Regions from separate parts of the Psychrobacillus sp. NPDC058041 genome, predicted to be linked through region 1. Evidence: riboswitches for the same ligand, from Rfam matches in the RefSeq annotation. Region 1 holds a riboswitch; the other holds the start of a gene.

Region 1 (4,431 bases):
CTCAGAGACAACAAATGAAAGTGCCGATGCCACCACAATTAATAATGTGTCCCCAAGTATGAATGAAACTAACGCGGATAATGCCAAAGCTGTAATAATAAACAAGTATGTCTTTGCTCTCCCGTGTTTATTTTGTACAAGATCTCGGAGAATAAAAGTCGCTCCGATCAGAAGAGTTCCCATAGGAATGATAAACATTCCAAGATGTAATGGTGCAAATGCTGCAGTTACCACATTAGCGGTGACAATCGATATTAAATAGAATAGTATTCTCATGATGTTGCTCCTCAAGTAAATTTAAATACAGTTTTGTTGTAGACCACTAAACCCCTCTTTTATTTCCCCAAACAAGGGCATGTAGCTGTGGAAGTACTTTGACATCTCTTAATTCATCATCCGCAATTACCCAGTCTATCAGCTCTTCATATTTTTCTAATAAATGGCCGATCAACTGGGGATTGTCAGTCGTCGTGATATCATCATTACCGACCTGAAGATAAAAAGGAATCGTCGGGTATCGAAGGTGAATTTGTTTGGCATAATCATAATCCTTTTGATTAAAAACGACTATTTTGAGGGATATATGCTGCCCACTGTTTCTATTTTTAAGTTTGCCGATAATATCAGAGAGCATAGTAAAGTCCGTGGTCATTCCTGAACTAGGGGGCTTTGGTGAAATCGTCAATTCATCGATATCATACAGCCAATCCTGCCATTTGCTTCCTTGTGTCTCCACTCCGATCTTTATCTCGTTTTCTTTTAAAATAGCTATGAGTGCTTCCAAATTTCGAAGGAGTGCTGGATTTCCACCAGAAATCGTAACAAATGAAAAACCACTGCCTCCAAGACGTTTCAACTCAGACCAAATCTCTTCTGCTGTCATTTGGACAATAAGGTGTTTACCGCTGCCATCCCACGTAAACGATGAGTCACACCAGGAACAGGAGTAGTCACAACCGGCAGTTCGCACAAACATTGTCTTCTGGCCCACTACCATTCCTTCGCCTTGAATCGTTGGTCCAAAAATCTCCATAACGGGTACCTTACTCAACTTCCATCCACTCCCGTCTCGCTTCCGCATAACTTGTCGGAGTTTCATACAATCTGACAAATTCTACACGTGCCCCATTATTTCGTTGGTAATCAAGCAGTGCCTCTACCAGCTTTTGATAGATCCAAACAACGATGTTCTCTGCTGTCGTATTCATCGGTGGAAGGGTTTCATTTAAATAGCGATGATCCAAATAAATCTCTATTTTTTGCTTCCATATTTCTTTTATATCGCCAAAATCAATCATCAAACCACGTTCATCCGTGTATCCACTCAAACCTAAAACGGCACGATACGTATGGCCATGAAGGTTTTTACATTTCCCCTCATAGTTGTGTAAATGATGAGCAGCATCAAAGGTAAATTCCTTACTCACGAGAATACGCTTGGAATGATAGCTCAATTGACTGCTTTGAATGTCTTCCTCTATTTTTTGGAGCTTCTCGACAATTCTAAAATCAGACATGCCTTAAGACTCCTTCTTGAAGCTTAAATACTCATCAAGCCCTTTTTTGCGGAGCTTACAAGCTGGGCATTCACCGCAGCCATCTGCTATTACACCGTTATAGCAGGTCAATGTTCTTTCTCGAACAAATTCAAGCGCCCCAAGTTGATCGGCAAGTTCCCATGTCTGTGCCTTGTTCAACCACATCAGTGGCGTATCAATAACAAAGGTATCGTCCATAGCTAAATTTAACGATACGTTCAAGGATTTAACAAAAATATCTCGGCAATCAGGATATCCACTAAAATCTGTTTCACAAACTCCAGTCACGATATGCTTTGCTCCTACTTGGCTCGCTAAAACTCCAGCAAATGAAAGAAAGAGCAGATTTCGTCCAGGAACAAAAGTCGATGGTAGTTCACCTTCTTCACCGTCTTCTACCTTTATGTCATTCCTTGTTAATGCGTTCGGTGCAAGCTGATTCAAGAGCGACATATCAAGAATATGATGCTTGATACCGAGTTCCCTTGCTATCTCCTTCGCACATTCAATTTCAAGGCTATGCCTTTGACCATAATCAAAAGTCACTGCCTCTATCTCTTTAAAACGTTCTTTTGCCCAGAACAGACAAGTCGTGCTGTCCTGACCTCCACTAAACACAATAATTGCTTTTTCCTGCTTCATCTGTAAAACTCCCTTATAACGAGAAAACAGCACCCTAAAAAGAATGCTGTTTTCTTCTTAGTTTTTTAAAGAGGGTAGCTAAAAACCTCTTTCTTCGCATGTGGACTATTCAATTTCTCAATTATCGATTATCTATTTTTTCTGGGTACAGATCATGGTTCATCAAACGGAAATTTGCCATCTCTTCGTATTTGGTACCTGGTTTTCCATAGTTGCACCATGGATCAATGGAAATTCCCCCACGTGGTGTGAATTTTCCCCAAACCTCTATGTACCTTGGATCAAGTAGCTTAATTAAATCGTCCATGATGATGTTGACGCAATCTTCATGGAAATCACCATGGTTTCTAAAACTAAATAAATATAATTTTAGAGATTTACTTTCTACAATTTTTTTATCCGGTATATACGAAATATACATCGTTGCAAAATCAGGCTGTTGAGTAATCGGGCATAAACTAGTGAATTCTGGACAATTAAATTTCACGAAGTAATCACGATTAGAATGAAGACTATCTACCGACTCCAATACCTCTGGTGCATAATCAAATGAATACTGTGTACCTTGATTACCTAACAATGTTAAATCCTTTAAACCTTCTTCATGACTTCTTCCAGACATAAAAAAACCTCCCATTAAAAAGTTTCCCAGCACTTTTCAAAAGAGGTATCTACAAACATTCTATTGCAAACTTATGAGGATAAAAACAAAAAAGCCACGTCCAAATATGGACATGGCGAATAGTCATGTATCCATAGTTTTTTATAGAGGGTATGAGCTATGAACCTCTCCCGATTAAGTTCGGGTACCTTTTTATGATATAGAATACTTGTGGAAACGTCAAATAGATATTTCTCTTCTGTTCCACCCCAGATGATTTTAAATACTGAATTCACATCTCTGAGACTATAGATTTAGCGTGGAAAAGTAATCTCTAGGATGAATAGTAGAAGAGAAGCAGTGAAGAAAATGAAGAAATAGATTTGAGTAGAAATCTAAGTAATTTAAATTGATAATCTTTTTTAAGAGATTATCAAATTTTTTAATATTTTCTTCAAATTTTATGTATAAACTCGAACTAGATTGACTATATTAGTAATAGAATACGAGATTCAAGGAGGAATAGAAATGAAGAGTCCAATAGGTTTACCAGTGCAACTACCAGAAACATTAGATGAGTTATTGAAGCTATTACTACAAACAGTTGTCGCATAGGGGAGACTTTAGATTAATAATGAAACTAAGAAACATAGATAAGTAGATATTACTACTCGTGTCAGGTAGCGATATCTACTTATTCATTTTACTCCTACATTTCCCCAATCTCTCCTCTGCGAGAACTCCAAATTTCAATCCCCGTTGACCATCCTATACTATTAAGAAACTTAAGCAGACATATTAAGCACAATCTTTTTAGTTGTTCTTGAATAATCAAACATATTTATTTTCCTCTAATTTGTTTCTACCACAAGAGATCGTTTTATGAAGGAAAAAGGTTATGCGTTAGTGAATAAGTATAGTATTCGAAAAGGAGCTGAATCTTATGTCGTCCGATTTAAAATCCCAAATTGAAGCGCTTCAAAATGAAATTCTTGAGAAGAAAAAAAAACTTACGGAGCTAAGAATGTCCGTACCAGAAAGAGTTGTTCATAATTATGAATTCACTACATCCACTCATCAGCAAACTACCTTATGTGAGTTGTTTGGCAACAAGAAGGAATTAATTGTCGTTCATAATATGGGAAAAGGTTGTTCTTACTGCACCATGTGGGCGGACGGAATTAATGGTGTGTTTCATCATTTAATTGCCAAAGCGGGCTTCGTTTTAGCTTCTCCAGATACACCTGAAGTGCAAGAGGATTTTTCAGCAAGCCGGAAATGGCAGTTTCCTATGATTTCAACAAAAGAGAGTACTTTTACAGAAGATATGGGCTTTCAAAATGGGAAGTATCACCATCCCGGCGTGTCCACTTTCCGTAAAGATAACGAGGGTAATATTTATTTAATTGCACAAGCACCATTTGGACCTGGCGACGATTTTTGTTTGACTTGGCCATTGTTTGATTTACTTCCATCCGGTTCAAATGATGTCGTTGCCAAACAGAATTTAAACAGTCGCTCCCTATTCCAATTAACAAACAATATTGCAGTAGGTGTTACCGATTATCCTAATGCCGTTGAATTCTATGAGAACATTTTAGGGATGAAAAGTGAACAAACTTTAGAGAAGGAAACAAAGTTTTCAATGAG
Region 2 (4,431 bases), on a different contig from region 1:
CATATGGCAGCAAACCAGATCTTACGGTAACAATGCAATCAGAACTTATAAAAAAAGGCTACAAACTATGGGATTGGGACGTCGATTCAAGAGACTGGAAATACACCGACAAAGAAGCCGATCAAATAGTCAAAAACGTAAAAGCAGGAATAGAAAAATCATACAAATCAGGAGATCGAGACATCATTGTGCTTCTTCACGATCGAAGCCAAACAACAAAAGCCTTACCACAAATAATTGAATGGTTACAAAAAGAGGGTTATACACTCAAAACATACGAACCCGAGCATCACATCGTCAAAAACTTCCTACACGACACATCCCTCTAACAATGTATGACAAAATTATTACAGGTGCCAGGCACTAAAACTAACATGAATAACATAAATAACGCGAATAACACAATAAACGTGACTAACATGAATTTTGTAACATTCATGTTAGTCGCGTTTGTTTTGATAACAGTGAATTTTATAATTGAAAAACTTCTATTTTTTGTTGTTCTTTAATTGTTCTAATAAGGATTGAACTTTATCTCTTTGTTTAGTCGTTTCGTTTTCTAGTAGTTCTATTTTATACGTTTCATTCAAGATCGAGATAGATACAATATCTCCTTCATTAAGGAGTTCATGTATCTCAGTACAAGGTACAAGTAAGCTTTCTGTTTCAGTTGGATACTTTAAGAATACCGCAAAGTCACCTTCGAATCGATCTAGTGTGTATTTATTCGACTTCACTTACGATCTCCCCTTTGTCGTTTATTAATTTCGCTGCATCTCCGTCATTTCTCCAAATTTGTCCCTTCGTCCATTTAACATATCCATTACCTTCTTTAGCATTCGGACCGCTCGTAATAAAAATAGTTTTCCCCGAAGCTAGATTGATATTTGGAAACTTGAATACTTGATTGCCAATTACAGATACTAGTTGCCACTCATTCAAATTCACTGTAGTATTACCTGTGTTCGTAATACCTATAATCTCTTCACGCAAGTCTTTGCTTGAAATAACTACTCCAGATTTAAGTGTAGTTGAAGTTGTTTCAATTTCTTTCGTTCGTTCCACAGATGAAACAAAATAATCCACACCATCTGTCTTAATGACAATATTCCCTACCTCTGCAGTGGCATAAACTTGTGATTTAACATTTTTCAGACGAGTCACCACTTCTGCATTTGGATGTCCGTAGGAGTTATCTTTTCCATAACTCAATATCGTAACTTTTGGTTTAACAGAACGAATAAATGCATCTGAGCTACTCGTGTTTGACCCATGATGGCCTGCTTTCAAAACGGTAGACCTCAAGTCAAACTCTTTTAACATGCTGCTTTCCACGTTAATATCTGCATCTCCTGTTAATAAAAATGAAACCTCTCCATACTGCACCTTCAATACGATAGATGCTTCATTATTATCTTTGGAATCCTCACCTGCATTTAAAACAGTTATTTTAATTTTGGAATCTAAAGGGATTGTGTCCCCTCTACTCGGCACTATATAGGGTATTTTTTTATCTAAAATAAGTTGTAGCATTTTCTCATATGTCTGAGAAGTATGTACTTTCCCTGAATCCACGAAGTTATTAATCGAAATAGAATTTAATACTGGAATAAGTCCACCAATATGATCCGCATCTGGATGAGTCGCCACAACATAGTCCAACTTCTCTACTCCTTGCTCACGTAAATAAGCAACAACTTCTTTACCAGCTTCCTTCTTCCCTGAGTCAATAAGCATACTTCTACCTTCCGGTGATTGTATAAAAATAGAATCCCCTTGACCTACATCGATAAAATGGACACTCATTTCCTTTCCTATATTCACCTTATTTACTGGGCTAGCCTTTGTAGTTTCTAAATTTTGCGTTTGTGTTTCCATCGTACATCCAACCATCATAAAGATCATGCATGCACTAATAAATAATAAAATATATTTCATGTAAAACCTTCCTTTTAAAGACTGACCCCCATTTTAACATAGTAGTTTACAAAGCTAAAAGTTTTTTTGACAAATCGACTACTAGTGTCATATAATTATCAATTGGCATTACAAATAACGTGGTTCGAGAACCTCCCACGGAAAAAAACTAAGGAGAAATGAATAATGAAAACAAAAACTCTTGCAACTAGCGGGATTATCGCTGCACTGTATATTGCAGTCTCGTTACTGGTGGCGCCAATAGCATTTGGTGCGATACAATATAGGATTTCCGAAATGTTCAACCACCTAATCGTGTTCAACAAAAAGTATTTCTTCGGAATTGTACTAGGAGTATTTATCACTAATATTTTTTCTACCATGGCCGCATATGACCTTATTTTTGGAGTAGCACATTCAGTCATTTCGTTAGGAATTTCGATTTTTGCATCTAAATTCATTAAAGGTCATATTCCACACATGATATTTAATACAGTGATATTTACGTTTATGACGTTTATCATCGCATTTGAACTACAACTTGCCTTTCAACTACCATTCTTCTATACATGGCTAACTGTTGCATTCGGTGAATTCGTTGTACTAGTAGTCGGTATCCCAGTGATGACTGCTTTAAATAAACGCTTAAATTTTAAAGCTCTACTTTAATCAATAAGCACCGGATTCTATTTATATTAGAATCCGGTGCTTTTTTTATTTCTTTAATAATCCTTTATCAACTAAAAAGTCATGTGCAACATCTTCTGGTTTATCTCCATCAATATCTACGCGGGCATTCATTTTTAACATATCTTCTTCTGTTATTTTTCCTGCAAGTTCATTCAATACATTTTCAAGCTTTGGGAACTTTTTTAGTGCTTCTAATCGAACGACAGGGGCAGCGTCATACTTTGGAAAAAATCCTAGATCATCCTCAGTTGTTTGTAACTCAAAACGTTCAATTCTACCGTCTGTTGTAAATGCAGGTATAACATCTACATCTCCGTTCTTTAATGCTTCATACATTACATTTGGATCGAGACTTTCCGTTTTTGTGAATGTAAAAGGATACGAGTTAATAAAATCATCAAAACCATCTCCTTGACGTTCATAAAATGCATGCGGGGCGCCGAAGACCATATTTCCTGTTCTAGAGATTTCAACTAAGTCAGAATATGTTTTTGCATCGTAGTTTTTACCTTTCGTATAAGCTAATGTATACGTATTTTCAAAACCTAGTGGACTAAGCCAAGTCGCATCAAACTTATCTTCGTATCCTTTTTTCACTCGCTGTAATACTCTTTCCGAACTTTCTCCAACCTCTGAATTCTCTTTTAGAACGTCCTTTAATCCGGTTCCTGTATACTCGACATACAAGTCTATATCACCTTTTTTGAGAGCGGGGGTCATGATAGCCACTTCCCCTAGCCCCTCTTTATATTTCACCTTATAGTCTGTCTTCGCTTCAATATATTGCCCTAAAACTTGTGGTAGTATATATTGTTCAGTCCAAGGCTTTCCACTTATAACAAGTGCATCATTCGAGCTAGAACATGCCCCTAATAAAACAGTTGTTGCAATCCCAATCGCTAAAAACGTCTTTTTCATTTCTCAATCATCCTCCAGTATTTAATCCTTTTGGTGTGGACTTTTTCTCTATTAATTTCAATGCAAAATCAAATAAAACAGCCAATAAAGCAACAGGTAATGCTCCTGCTAAAACGAGTGAGTTATTATAAGACTGCAAACCACGGTAAATAACATCACCTAAGCCCCCTGCCCCAACAAATGTCGCCAGCGTAGCAATCCCAACAGTTAAAACAGTGGCTGTTCGTATGCCAGCCATTATAAAAGGCAAAGCAAGAGGAAACTCAATTTGCCATAGTAATTGGCTTTTTGTCATTCCCATTCCTTGCCCTGCTTCAATTATCGATCCATCTATACTAATAATCCCAGTGTATGTATTGCGTAAAATTGGTAAAAGTGCGTAAATAATCAATGCAATTAATGCTGTTTTTGTGCCAATCCCGATTAACGGCACTAAAAAACCGAATAACGCTAAACTAGGAATTGTTTGAAAAATAGCCGAAATTCCTATCACTGGCTCGGCGAACTTTCGATACCTTGCAACAAAAATACCTAAGGGAAGTGAAATGGCTATACCTATAGCAAGAGCGATAAATGACAGGAAAATATGTTGAATAAATGCTTCTTGAATCAAATCGGATCTATTTTGAATTGTTTCGATAAATTTCTGCACTTAAACCACCTCTTCTTTTTCAAGCATTGCGCGTAAGAGGACAGATTGGTTCACATATCCTAACTTTTCATTGGTCTTTTTTACAAGTAAACAATTTTCACGACCTTCTTCTAATAAAGCAATTGCTTCTTCTAACAGTAGACTTGCATCCACTTCTATACACGGGCTTTGTTTTTCTTGTTCAAAGAAATAGATAAATTCCTGTATTTCACGTTTCCCAACTGATCGTTTGCGATTAATACGTTCTATTCCTA

The links. Region 1 has a riboswitch for preQ1 ahead of queC (7-cyano-7-deazaguanine synthase QueC). Riboswitches for the same ligand answer to the same signal wherever they lie in the genome.
Region 2: linked by a shared signal. The riboswitch ahead of ACFVR1_RS14575 (QueT transporter family protein) and the one ahead of queC (7-cyano-7-deazaguanine synthase QueC) in region 1 are both predicted to bind preQ1.

Annotation. Positions count from the first base shown of each region.
Region 1 is NZ_JBHVRO010000005.1:90,634-95,064, forward strand. Features, by position in the region: gene ACFVR1_RS09700 (VUT family protein) at 1-276, opposite strand, end outside; gene queE (7-carboxy-7-deazaguanine synthase QueE) at 323-1,051, opposite strand; gene queD (6-carboxytetrahydropterin synthase QueD) at 1,044-1,517, opposite strand; gene queC (7-cyano-7-deazaguanine synthase QueC) at 1,521-2,180, opposite strand; PreQ1 riboswitch class I at 2,232-2,275, opposite strand; gene queF (preQ(1) synthase) at 2,302-2,802, opposite strand; PreQ1 riboswitch class I at 2,930-2,976, opposite strand; gene ACFVR1_RS09725 (DUF899 family protein) at 3,725-4,431, shown strand, end outside.
Region 2 is NZ_JBHVRO010000009.1:86,346-90,776, forward strand. Features, by position in the region: gene ACFVR1_RS14560 (polysaccharide deacetylase family protein) at 1-329, shown strand, start outside; gene ACFVR1_RS14565 (DUF3006 domain-containing protein) at 489-737, opposite strand; gene ACFVR1_RS14570 (MBL fold metallo-hydrolase) at 724-1,938, opposite strand; PreQ1 riboswitch class I at 2,052-2,096, shown strand; gene ACFVR1_RS14575 (QueT transporter family protein) at 2,104-2,586, shown strand; gene ACFVR1_RS14580 (glycine betaine ABC transporter substrate-binding protein) at 2,632-3,525, opposite strand; gene ACFVR1_RS14585 (ABC transporter permease) at 3,533-4,177, opposite strand; gene ACFVR1_RS14590 (ABC transporter ATP-binding protein) at 4,178-4,431, opposite strand, start outside.